Regions from separate parts of the Modicisalibacter sp. MOD 31.J genome, predicted to be linked through region 1. Evidence: predicted binding sites of a transcription regulator. Region 1 holds the regulator's gene; each other region holds the start of a gene.
The links. The regulator FliA, encoded in region 1, starts transcription of late flagellar genes. The targets are predictions, from matches to a motif close to CTAAAGTTNNNNNNNNNNCNGCCGATA.
Positions count from the first base shown of each region.

Region 2: the regulator FliA is predicted to act here: its motif matches at 1,896-1,922, upstream of KGR00_RS03965 (GGDEF and EAL domain-containing protein).
Region 3: the regulator FliA is predicted to act here: its motif matches at 2,402-2,428, upstream of KGR00_RS15110 (putative motility protein).

Region 1 covers NZ_JAGXFF010000002.1:217,704-221,979, reverse strand. The annotation lists gene pqiB (intermembrane transport protein PqiB) at 1-1,624, shown strand, start outside; gene KGR00_RS06505 (PqiC family protein) at 1,641-2,258, shown strand; gene KGR00_RS06500 (RNA polymerase sigma factor FliA) at 2,310-3,020, opposite strand; gene KGR00_RS06495 (flagellar protein FlhE) at 3,152-3,553, opposite strand; gene KGR00_RS06490 (hypothetical protein) at 3,550-4,074, opposite strand; gene flhF (flagellar biosynthesis protein FlhF) at 4,077-4,276, opposite strand, start outside.
Region 2 covers NZ_JAGXFF010000001.1:896,624-900,899, reverse strand. The annotation lists gene KGR00_RS03975 (class I SAM-dependent methyltransferase) at 19-1,017, opposite strand; gene KGR00_RS03970 (methyltransferase domain-containing protein) at 1,014-1,802, opposite strand; gene KGR00_RS03965 (GGDEF and EAL domain-containing protein) at 1,963-4,038, shown strand; tRNA gene KGR00_RS03960 (tRNA-Arg) at 4,107-4,183, shown strand; gene map (type I methionyl aminopeptidase) at 4,272-4,276, shown strand, end outside.
Region 3 covers NZ_JAGXFF010000004.1:261,959-266,234, forward strand. The annotation lists gene KGR00_RS15095 (DUF1127 domain-containing protein) at 1-164, shown strand, start outside; gene KGR00_RS15100 (aspartate/glutamate racemase family protein) at 285-980, shown strand; gene KGR00_RS15105 (MFS transporter) at 983-2,161, opposite strand; gene KGR00_RS15110 (putative motility protein) at 2,477-2,680, shown strand; gene KGR00_RS15115 (cell wall hydrolase) at 2,751-3,383, opposite strand; gene KGR00_RS15120 (hypothetical protein) at 3,605-3,751, opposite strand; gene KGR00_RS15125 (hypothetical protein) at 3,751-4,275, opposite strand.

The DNA.
Region 1 (4,276 bases):
CCAACGCCAGGTGCAGTCCCGCATCTCGCCGATCTGGATCGTTCCGCTGGTCGCCGTGCTGATCGGCCTGTGGCTGGTCTACGACAACGTCAGCCGGCGCGGCCCGCAGATCACCCTGGAGATGCCCAACGCCGAAGGCATCGAGGCCGGCAAGACACTGATCAAGACCCGCAACGTCGAGGTCGGCCGGGTCGAGAGCGTGCGCCTGTCGGACGATCTCTCGCACACCGTGGTCACCGCGCGGATGAGCGAGGACGCCGAACGCATGCTCAACGCGGGCACACGTTTCTGGGTGGTCAAGCCGCGCATCGGCCGCGAGGGCATCAGCGGCCTGAACACCGTGCTCTCCGGGGCCTACATCCAGCTCCAGCCCGGCCAGGACGACGAGCGCAAGTACCATTTCAAGGTCCTCGACCAGCCGCCGGTCGCCCCGCCCGGCGCCGAGGGCGTGCGCATCAACCTGGTCAGCAAGCTGGGCAGTTCGCTGCGCGTCGGCGACCCCGTCACCTATCAGGGCTTCACCGTCGGCCGCGTCGAGGACGCCACCTTCGATCCCGACGATCGCGAGATGCACCATCGGCTGTTCATCGAATCGCCCTACGATACCCTGATCACCGAGGCCACCCGCTTCTGGTCGGCCTCGGGGATCAAGGTCGATCTCGATTCCGAGGGCGTGAGCGTGCAGATGGAATCGCTCGAGGCCCTGGTCGGCGGCGGCGTGACCTTCGGCATCCCCGAGGACATTCCGCCGGGTCCCAAGGCCGAGCCGGACAGCACCTACACGCTCTATGCCGACGAGGAAAGCGCCCTGCAGGGTACCTACAACAGCAACCTGGAATACGTGCTGCTGGTCGACGACACCGTGCGCGGCCTCTCCAAGGGCTCGCCGGTGGAGTATCGCGGCGTGCGCGTGGGCACGGTGGTCAGCGTGCCCTGGCACTTCACCGCGCCACAGCCCGACTCGCGGCAGCGCTTCGCGATCCCGGTGCTGATCCGTATCGAGCCACAGCGCCTGACCCTCGACAACCAGCCGATCGATCTCGACGAGTGGCGTCAACGCTTCACGCGCATGTTCGGCTATGGCCTGAGGGCCTCGCTCAAGAACGGTAACCTGCTCACTGGAGCGCTGTTCGTCGACCTCAATTTCGACAAGGACCAGCGCGGCCAGTACCAGCCGGAAACCTTCGAGGGCAAGACGGTCTTCCCGACCACCGCGGGCGGCTTCGCGCAGATCGAGCAGAAGGTCTCGAACCTGCTCGACAAGCTCAACGAGCTGCAGGTCGAGCCGATCCTCGACAAGCTCGACAAGACCATGGCGACCTCGCAGGCGACTCTCGAGGAGGTGCGCCAGAGCGCCGAAACCCTGCGCCAGATGCTCGACGACCCGGCGACCCGCGAGATTCCCGGCAACCTCAACGCCACGCTCGAGAATCTGCAACGCGCGCTCGACGGCCTCTCGCCCGACTCGAAGGCCTATCGCAAGCTCGACGACACGCTGGAAAGCATCGAGCGCCTGGTCCGCGACCTGCAGCCGCTGGCCGAGACGCTCAGCGAGCAGCCCAATGCGCTGATCTTCGATCACAGCGCCGGCCAGGACCCGATCCCGCGGGCCCCCAAACCATGACACGGAAGGAATCGCCATGCCGATACAAGGAGTGAAAGCCGGGCGTCGTGGCGGCTGGATCGCTGCGCTCGCGCTGCTGATCGCCCTCGCCGGCTGCGCTACCGGCGGGGGTAGCGACGCCGCCCCGCGCTACATGCTGCCGGGGCCCGAACCGACCGGCGAAGCACCCCCGGCGCCGGTACGCGACACCCTGGTCATCGACGGGGTGACGGTCAGCCGCTATCTCGACGACCCGGGCATCGTGCTGCAGACCGACGCCATCCGCCTGCACCAGGCCAGCAATCACCAGTGGGCGGAGCCGCTGAACCGACAGCTGTGGCGGGGCTTGCGCGACCGGCTGAGTCAACGGCTGCCCGCTACCCGAGTGCTCGATGGCGGCAACCCGAGTGGCGCCTTGCATCTGAGCGTCGAGGTCGATCGGTTCCAGGGGCGCTACGATGGCGTGGCGGTGACCAGCGGGCGCTGGGAATTACGCGATGCGTCGGGGGAGATCGTCGAGGTGACACCGTTTGCGGTCACCACGACCCTCGACGAGGATGGCTACCCGGCGCTGGTGCACGCCCTGGGCAGTAACTGGGACGACGTGGCGGCACGCATCGCCGAGGGTATCCGCCGCTATCGGGCCGGCGGCTAGCCGCTGCCCGAGGAAAAGGCCCCGACGCCAATACGCGGGGCCACCGGCCGATCAGTCCTCGGCGTCGGCCTTCAACTGAGCGCGCAGCCGTGCCACGGCCTGGCTATGGAGCTGGCAGACCCGGGATTCGCTGACGCCGAGCACGGCGCCGATCTCCTTGAGGTTGAGCTCTTCCTGATAGTAGAGGCCCAGCAGCAGCTTCTCGCGCTCGGGCAATTGCTCGATCGCGGCGATCAGCCGCTCGCGCTGCTCGGAGCCGGCCAGCGCCTCGAAGGGGGATTGTGGCGCGCCGTCACCGCCCTCGGGCTCGCCGCCCTCCTCGATCATCTCCTCGAAGCCGAGCAGATGCCCGCCATTGGTATCGGCGAGGCGCTGGCGATAATCGTCGAGGTCCAGCGACAGCGCCTCGGCGATCTCGCGCTCTTCCGCGGGTCGTCCGAACTGCTGCTCGAGACGACGAATGGTCTCGTCGATCTCGCGTGCATGACGACGCACGCTGCGCGGTACCCAGTCGCGGCTGCGCAGTTCGTCGATCATGGCACCGCGAATGCGCTGACTGGCGTAGGTGGTCAGGCTGGCGCCCTGCGCGGCGTTGTAACGTCCGAGCGCATCGAGCAGGCCCACCATGCCGGCCTGGATCAGGTCGTCCAGGTCGACGCTGGCGGGCAGGCGAACCTGAAGGGCCAGTGCCTGCCGACGCACCACGGGCAGATACTGGTCGAGCAAGGCCTGCTGATCGATTTTACCCTGTGCCGTGTACATCCGTTCGTCTCGACCCCATTACCGGGGGCAGCGCAGAGATGGCTGCCGATGGTGGCATTATTGCCTGCATCGGCGAGGTGCCAAGCGGTAAATACCCGGCCGCTTGTCAGGTTATTTCCGCTTTTGCGGCCTCAGCGGTAATCGACGATCGCCTGAAGGCCGGTGATACGCAGCGGTCGTGTCGGTTGATGCCCCCGCACCAGCCCGAAGCGGAAACGCAGTGGCGCATCGGCCGCCAGCCCCGCGAGGCCCTTGCTGCGCCCGCGCGCCGCGGAGAGCGCGAGGCAACGCTGCGGATGGCACAACCAGGCCCGCAGCCCGACCGCCCCGGGGGGGACATCGAAGCGCCAGGCAACCGAGGCGATCTCGCCGCGAACGGCGGCCGGCGGCTCGATGGCCCGTGAATCGACGAGCCGCCCCGGCGTGAACACGCGGACCGCGCGGGCATCGCCGACCCAGCTTCCCGGCGCACCGGCCCAGGCCGGCAGAGCCATCAGCCATCCCACGGCCATCAGCCAGTGACGGCGCTTCACGCCTCTTGCCCTTCGCGACGATTCGCCGGCACGATCCACAGCTCGAAGCCCAGAAAGCCCGCCGCCGCCTGCTGGAGATTGGCGAGCAGCCCCGAGCGGGACGCCAGCGGCGGATGCACCAGCAACAGGCGACGCGGCCCGCCATGCTCGGCAAGCTGCTTGAGCAGCCGGTAACTGCGCCGGAAGGCCTCGCCGTCACGTCCGACCCAGAGCGCCCAGTGACGCTGCTGGGCAACGAGTGCGGCAAGATGCGGGCTGTCGGCCTGGGTCGGCACCACCCGCCAGTTGAGCGGATCGCCGACCCAGCGCTGCCCCTGCGCGTGCCAGCGCTGGAGCGCCTCGACCACCGGTGTCGTCGAGGCCTGGTCACCGCCCGGCAGGCCCACGACCATCAAGACCCGTGTCGGCGTCGACTCGACGGCGGTCAAGGTCGCGGTATCGTCGATGATCGCCTGCGCGGTGTCCGGGGCGAGCGTTTCGGCCCAGCGGCGCAATCCGGCCGCCTGATCTCCGCCGCTCATGCTCAACGACTCGCCATCGGCTCGCGCGCGCCGCCGGCCAGCAGAAAGGCGTCGCGGGCGGCGAACAGGTGCCACAATGCCTCGAGCAAGGCCGCGGCACTACGCTTGCGGTTACCGCCGAGCAGCGCCAGCAGGTGACCCCGCAGGTCCATCGCCCACTCGGCGCCCTCCTGGTCGAGACGCACCGCCAGTGCCGCCAGCG
Region 2 (4,276 bases), on a different contig from region 1:
CTCCTTGTCGAACACCCTTCAACGCCTGATGGCATGATAGACCCGGAAACGCCGGTCGTCGGCCAGCACCGTGAATTGACCGAATGCCGCCTCGAGCCGGTCCGGGTACGGCAGGAAGGCATTGGCCACCAGCAGCAATTGCCCGCCCGCTTCGAGGTGACGCGGCGCCTCGTCGATCAGGCGCGCCACGGGCCCGTAATCGACGCGCCGCTCCTGATGGAACGGCGGGTTGCTGACGATCGCCGCGAAGCGCTCGCCCTCGCCGAGCGCCGAATAGACGTCGCTGTGCAGCACGCGCCCGTTCAGGCCGTTGGCGGCCAGGGTACGCCGCGTGGCCTCGACGGCGAAGGCGCTGACGTCGAGCGCCGTGACCTCGCCGCCCTGGCGGGCCAGCCGGGCGGCGATGATGCCATCGCCGCAGCCGACATCGAGCAGCCGCGCCCCGCCCTGCCCCAGATCGCCGGGCAGGTGATCGAGCAGCAGCCGGGTGCCGTCGTCGAGCTTGCCGTGGCCGAACACCCCGGGATGGCTGACCAGCGTCAGCCCCGCCGCCTCGAAGCGCGACCAGAGCTCGTCGGGATCCAGCGCCACCGGCTGGGTACGTGTCTCGAACAGGGTGCAGCGCCGCGCGCTGTCGCGCTTGCGACAGCCCAGGCCCAGCGCCGCCAGCACCTTGAGCACCCGCTTGATGCCGCCCTGGTTCTCGCCGACCACCTGCAACGGCGTCCCCGCGGGCAGTTGACGACACAGCGCCAGCAGCCACCATTCGCCCAGCGCATGGGCCTTGGGCCAGAACAGCACGGCGCCGGGCGGCGCGCCCAGCGCCGGTTCCAGCGACTCGTGGATCATCGCCCCGGTACTGTCACGCCATGCCCGGGCGGTCGCGGCATCGGCGCTCCAGAGCGCGCCGCCGGTATCGCGCAGCCAGGGATCGTCCGGTGGCGCCACCCACAACCAGTCGCGGTAGTCGAATGCCTGGCGCGCGAGCAACTGGCAGACCGGGGTAACGGCACTCATCGGCAGTCTCCACCTCGTGGGGATTCGGGTTTGCGCACGTGATACAGCAGGTAGCGGCCCAGGCGCCAGTGCGGCTCGACGTCACAGTAGCGGCGCTCGAGTTCGATCAGGCGGGCCAGCTCGGTTTCGTCCGGCTCGGGATGGCGCAGGTAATCGTGAAAGATGCGGATGCCGGCGACGTGCTCGACCACCAGCCCCGCCTCGGCCAGCCACTGATCGACCTGGGCATGCGTCAGCGGCGCGATCGGCGTCAGCCGTTGGCGCCGGCCGGTTCCGGCCAGGCGGTCATCCAGCGCCTTGGCCAGATTGCCCTTGATGACGTTGGAAAAACGCAGCGCGTCGCGGTTGAAGACCATCAGCGAGAGCTCGCCCCCCGGCGCCAGCAGCGAAGCCAGCGTGGTGATCGCCGCACGCGGCTCGGCCAGCCACTCGAGCACGGCATGGCAGACGATCAGCGGCCAGGGGCCCGGCGCGCGCTGGGGCAATGCCTGGAGGGTCGCCGGAAGGGGCGTGATACCCGCGTGGCCGGCGAGCGTCTCGCGGGCCCGGGCGAGCATGTCCGCCGACGGTTCGGCCAGCGTCACCGGGTGGCCACGCGCGGCCAGCCAGGCGCTCATCTGCCCCAGCCCGCCGCCGACGTCCAGCGCCGGTTGCCCGTCGAGCGTCAGGGTGCGCGGCAGCAGATGCTCGAGCAGGGCCAGACGAATCGCACCGCGGGGCTTGCCATAGAGACTGTCGGCAAACTTGTCGGCCAGACCGTCGAAGATGCGATCGTCCACACTCAGCGTCTCGTGAAAAAACCGCCAGTCTACGCCCTGGCCGCAAGAATGTCTGCGCCCGGCCCCCGCGTCGGGCGGTTCCCCTGGCATGAAAAAGCGCTCAAGTTCGGCCACCTTCGGCCGATAACCCGGTGATAGCCCGTCGATTGCCAAAGGAGTATCGCTCTTGGTCCCACTGCCGCCTCTGATCGAGTCCGTCGTTCGGGTGCTGGAGCTACCCGGCATCGCGATCACGGTGCTCGATGGCGAGCGCGAGGGCTTTCCGCTGCTCTTCGCCAATATCGGCTTCGAGCAATTGACGGGTCGCACGCAGGACGCGCTGATCGGCCAGGACTGCCGCCTGCTGCAACCCGGCCCCTCGCATCAAGACATCCGCGAGCCGATACGTCGGGTACTCGACGAGAACCGGGCCCTGAAGGAAACCATCGAGTACGCCCTGCAGGACGGCACGCACCTGCGCATCGAGATGACGCTGTCGCCGGTCGCCAACCACGACGGGCATCGCTATCTGATCTGCATCCAGCAGAACGTCACCGATCACCGCCGGCTGGGGCTGGCCATGGCGGTGTTCGACAGCACCCACGATGGCATCACCGTGACCGATGCCGACAAGATCATCATCGACATCAACCCGGCCTTCACCCGCCTGACCGGCTACGAGCGCGCGGAAGTGCTGGGCCACACCCCCCAGATGCTCTCCTCCGGCAAGCACGACGCCACCTTCTACCAGTCGATGTTCACCGCGGTGAACCAGCACGGCTTCTGGTCCGGCGACATCTGGAACACCCGCAAGGACGGCAGCCAGCTGATCGTCAACACCACCATCTCGGCGGTGCGCGACGATACGGGCGAGGTCGTCAATTACGTCAGCGTGTTCCGCGACATCACCCAGCAGCGCCTCAATCAGGCGCGCCTGGAACGCATGGCGATCTACGACCCGCTCACCGGCCTCTACAACCGCGAGCATTTCATCGCCATGCTCGAGACCCACCTGACCAGCCTGCAGTTCACCGAAAGCGGGATCGCGGTGCTGTTCATGGATCTCGACGACTTCAAGCCGATCAACGACGGCTACGGCCATGCCGCCGGGGACGAGTTGCTGGTCGAGGTGAGCCGGCGACTCAAGCGCCTGATGCGCAGCACCGACATCGTCGCCCGCTTCGGCGGCGACGAGTTCGTGATCGCCCTGACCGGCATGGGCAACGGCGACAAGGCGTCCAAGGTGGCGCAGAAGATCATCGACGACCTGATCCAGCCCTTCCAGCTCGCCAATGGCGAACTGGTCGGCATCTCGGTGTCGATCGGCCTGGCCTTCACCAACGACTACCGGCTCAGTACCAACACCCTCATCGACAGCGCCGACCAGGCCATGTACGAGGCCAAGCTGGGCGGCAAGAATCGTATCGCCCGGGCACACCGATACATCGAGGCCCGCAGTCAGGACGCCTTCCAGCGCATCAAGGAAGCCTTCGAGGATGGGGAACTGGAACTCTACTTCCAGCCGATCGTCGACCTGGCCAGCGGCCATACCCACAGCTTCGAGGCGCTGACCCGCTGGCGTCATCCCCAGGAGGGGGTGCTCGGCCCGCAGCACTTCATCGACGTGATCATGCACTCCTCGCTGAGCCTGCCATTCGGCCAATGGCTGGTCCGCGAGGCCGGGTACATGGCCAAGCAGCTCCAGAGTCACGGTTTCACCACCACCGTGAGCATCAACCTGTCCCAGGATCAGATCGAGACCGGCAGCTTCTTGCGCGCCATCACCGAGACCCGCGACGCCCTCGGCCTGGCCACGCCCTACCTGACCATCGAGGTGCTGGAATCCAGCCAGTTCCACGACCTCGACCTGGCCTGCAGCCAACTGCTCGAGGCCAAGCAGCTGGGCACATCCATCGCCCTGGACGATTTCGGCTCGGGGATCTCCTCGATCACCTACGCCAGTCAATTGCCGATCGACACCCTGAAGATCGACCGCAGCGCGATCAACAACATCGATACCCGCGCCAACCAGCGCCAGTTCGTCGGCGGCATCATCGACATGGCACACGCCATGCATCGCAAGGTGCTGGCCGAGGGCGTCGAGCGCGAAGCGCAACTGGAGGCGCTGAGAGCGTTCCAGTGCGACCTGGCCCAGGGTTTCCTGTTCGGCGAACCGATGCCCGCCGAGGAGGTCATCGCCCACTACCTGGCGAGCGATGCCGTGCCGGCCAACCCCCTGCGACCCATGCGGGAACTCGCCTGAGATCGCCCGAGCGACCGGCGGGTTTATCTCGACGGGTCAGACGCTTATAATGCGCTTCGGCTCGCCTCGCCCCTATAGCTCAGCTGGATAGAGCATCCCCCTCCTAAGGGGAAGGTCTCAGGTTCGAATCCTGATGGGGGCGCCACCCTTCTATCGGCACCTGCCCCACCCCTCCAAGCCGTTCCAGCAGTCCCCTCCGGAATCACGGCATTCGAAACCATAAAGGCACCTATATGAC
Region 3 (4,276 bases), on a different contig from region 1:
ATGTCGGCCTGCATGTCGAGGCCGGCGCCGTCAGGCCGCTCGACCCCGAGGCCTTCGCCGCGCGCGTCGAGGTGCGTCAACTGCCGCTCACCGGCACGCCGCGGGTGGCCGGCAACCGTGACGAAGGGGGATACTGTCCCCACTGTGGCGCGGCGCTGACCTAGCGTGGCCGCGGCCGCCGGAGGAGCGGTCGCGGCGACTCCATGCCCCATCGACGACGGAACCAAGGGATCGGCCCCGTCGTCGCCCCATGCACTGGAATACCTATCCAAGGAGAGACAAGCATGAAGACCATCGGTGTGCTCGGTGGGATGAGCTGGGAGTCGACCCAGAGCTATTACCGGCTGCTCAACGAGGGCGTCAAGGCCCGCCTGGGTGGCTTCCATTCGGCCCGCGTGTGCCTGGTCAGCGTCGACTTCGCCGACATCGAGACCCTGCAGCGGGCCGGCGACTGGGACGCGGCCGGACGCTACCTGGCCGCCTCGGCGCGCCAGGTCGAGGCGGGCGGCGCCGACTGCCTGGTGCTGGCCACCAACACCATGCATTGCGTCGCCGAGGCGATCGAGACCGCCATCGACATTCCGCTACTGCATATCGCCGACGCCACGGGAGCGGCGCTGCGCGAGGCCGGGATTCGCCGCGTCGGCCTGCTGGGAACGCGCTTCACCATGGAGCAGCCTTTCTATCGGGAACGTCTGGAGCAGCGTCACGGTATCGAGGTCGTGGTCCCCGACGCCGAAGCGCGCCAGGCCGTTCACGACATCATCTTCCAGGAGCTGGTACTGGGAACCATCGACGACACCTCCCGCGAGCGCTACCTGGCGATCATCGACACGCTGGCCTCGCGGGGGGCCGAGGGCGTGATCCTGGGCTGCACCGAGATCGCTTTGCTGGTACAGCAGGCGCACACCGCGTTGCCGCTGTTCGATACCACCGACCTGCACGCCCGGGCAGCGCTCGCCTTCGCGCTGGACGACTGAGCTCACGCGGTAGCCGGGGCCGTCTCGTCGCGAATGGCCGCCAGCAGCAGGGCACAGGCCAGCGACACCAGCGCCGTCGCCACGAAGACATGGGGCATACCCCATCCGGCTGCGATGATGCTGCCGAGCAGCGGGCCGAGTACCTGACCGAGGTATTGAAAGGCGGTCGACCAGCCCAGCACCACGCCGAGCTGGGCAGCGTCATTGCCGAGTTCTCGCAGCGCCGCTTTCAGGCAGGGCAGCACGCCGCCGAGCGCGAGCCCCATCGCGAAACGCAGCGTTGTCAGCGTGATCAGATCGTCGACGAAGGCCTGAGGCACGATGCAGGCGATGCTGACCAACAGGCCGGCGATGGCGACACGTCGGGCGCCGTAACGGTCGGCGAGGGTACCGAGCCTCAGCGACGAGATCAGGCTGCCCAGCGCCGTGGCGGAGAGTACCAGGCCGGCCGCCGAGGCCATCGCCAGGCCGTGGTTGTCCAGTCCGGCGACGACCGTCGAGATGATCGGCTCGATCGACAGGGTAGCGACCATCAGGCCTGCGGTGGCCACCAGCACCGCAAGCATGACCGGTCGTACCCGAGTCGTCGCGGGGCGGGAGTCGGCCTGGGAATTGCGGCGCCCCGGCGGTACTCGCTCGCGAATCAGCAGGGCGGTCGCCAGGACGTTGACGAAGATCAGGCTGCCGGTGATCAACAGGGCCTCGCGCATGCCCACATGAGTGGCGAGGATGCCGCCCAGGGCGGGGCCGACAAGGCTGCCCGCGAGGATGCAGGCCGAGAGGGCGCCCTGTGCGTAGCCACTGCGCTCGGCGGGCGCCTCCCGGGCCATCAGGATGGTCGCGCCGGACGCGTAGCCGCCGGCCACGCCGGTCAGCAGGCGCAGCAATGCCAGTTGCCAGGCGCTGGTCGCCAGCCCCATCAGCGTCATGCAGACGAACATGCCCAGGCTGGCGCGGACCAGGTTGAGACGGCAGCCGTAACGATCGGATAGCTTTCCCCACAGCGGCGCGAGCAAGGCCGCGGTGATGAAGGTCGCCGAATAGATCGCCCCTGACCAGAGATACACCGCGTCTGTGGAGTAATCGTCCAGGGTCTCCAGGTAGGCGGGCAGGAAAGGCAACATCAATGTCATCGCCACGACATTGATGAAGGCTCCGCCACCGCTGATCCAAAGGTTCATCTGCCAACTGCCGTTCGTTCGGCTCGGGGGCGTCGTCATCGCCTTGGTACTCGTCGCTTCGGGGGTCGAGTGACGGTATAGCGCTCCTTTTATAAAAACAATTCATGTTTATTATTAATTGGATTCCATAATGTTATCTCAGAGGCTAGGGCGTGATCGCGACACGACGCCATCGGCGAGCGGCGTTCGGGAAGCGGGATGTCACGGTCGAGGCGCTCGTGTTGGTATTTCGTATCCGCGCTAAGGTTGGGCGTGGCGATGCCGATAGACAGGGTGTAGGTTCGACATACACTCACCGATGCCGAGGTTCGCAACGTGGATACATCCGTCAACGCCACCGTGGGCACGGCCGTGGCCCTTCAGCAGTTCAATGCCGACCAGCAGGCCCAGACGAGCCTGCTCAAGCAGGCGCTGGATACGCAAGCGTCACAGATGGAACAACTGATGGACTCCGTGACTCCGCAGAACCAGCTGGCCACGACCGGCACCGTCGGTACCCGCATCAACACCGTCGCCTGATCGGGCGCTACCTACGGCGCCGTGGTGATCCCGCGGCGTCTCCTTTCTCGCCTCGCCGTGCCGGCGATCATCAGCAGGGGCAGTCGCCCTCCGGCCGATAGAAGATGAAGTCGCCAGCCTCGAAGGTCTGGGTGAACTGCTTCGACCAGTAGGGTGCCGCATTGCGGTGATGGAAGAACAGTGCGCCGCCGGTCCGATCTTTCAGTTGCCCGTTGAGCGCCTTGCGTGCGACCTCCTTGGCCGTGTCGTAGGCGGTGTCCTCCCTGGCATCGTCGGCACGCCCGTCGCACCACCACGAGAACTGGCAACTGCCCTGTTCCGAGCCCTGCTTGACCACGCCGCAGACAGTATCGGGGAACCCCGGGCTGCCGAGTCGGTTCATTACCACGTTGGCGACGGCTTCCATGTCGGTGGCCTCGGTGCCGCGGGCCTCCCAGTAGATGGAACGCGCCAGACAGGTAATGGGGTCGTCGAGCGGCGCTTCACCGGCGGGGTCGACGGCCTGGACGCCGGGTGGGGTGATCAGCTCGGCCCTGGTGGGCGGCTTGCCGTCGCCATCGGAGGCGGCGCTGTCCTGCAGGTTCTCCGCCTTTCTTTCGGCGATGACCGCCTTCGGGGAGGGCGCGTCGGCCGCGGCGATGCCCGGGAGCGCGAGGGCAAGACAGAGCAGGCAGGCAGCGATTCCCCGAGTGGGTGAGTGCATGATGGATGACTCCTGACGCGGATTGTCGCGGACGGGCGTCCCGTGTCGACGCTCGCAGTGAGTGTAGATCGTCGCACTGGAAGCCGGTGGCTGGTTCGGTGCGTCATACCGGCCACTGAGGCGGCGTGCACACTGTCCGGTCTGACTCACGCGGTCCGTTCGTGTTCCGGGAGGCCCAGGACCACCCACTAAAACCCAGGCGGCCTGCGGACCCTGCGCCATCACGCCCAGCGCATCGACAGGTCGAGCGACACCAGGATCGTCGCCATCTCGCCCGGCAGATAGTTGGCGGCGCCATCGCCGAGGAAGTGCGTCCATCGGCATCCGGTTATATAGCCTGGGGCGGGAAACCGATGGTTGGGTGTCATTACCACCCTTCCGGCCAGCCTTGCGGCGGTGGTTGTAACTTGGATTTGATGAACGTCAAATACTTGGGATCATCGAGTTCGAAAATTGCCTTGCCTGCAGGGATGTAGGCTCGTGCCAGTTCGTCCTCGGCTCTTGCCATGTTGCCGAGTTCATATTGGCACTGGCCGAGCCGAAGGTGCAGGAATGGATTTCCGATGGCCCCGGGAAGGTGCATTGCGGCACTGAAGTTGTCACGACACGCGGCGTAATCGTCGTCAAGAAAATTGGCATCGCCAATGGCGGCGAGCAGCCATAATGCAGCATCCCACTCTTGCTTTGGCTCGGGTAGAAGTTCCCATGCCTGCCGATAGGTCGCGATAGCCTTGCGGTAATGTTGGCGCTCTGCTAGAGCATCGCCCCGTTCGGAAAGGCTTTTGACTCGGGCGTCGATGGTGGCGGGCAGCTCCTTGGGTTCGGGGGGCTCCGCCGCCATTGTGACCGAAGTGGCGAGCAAGGCCATGGCCATCGTGATGAGCCTTTTCATG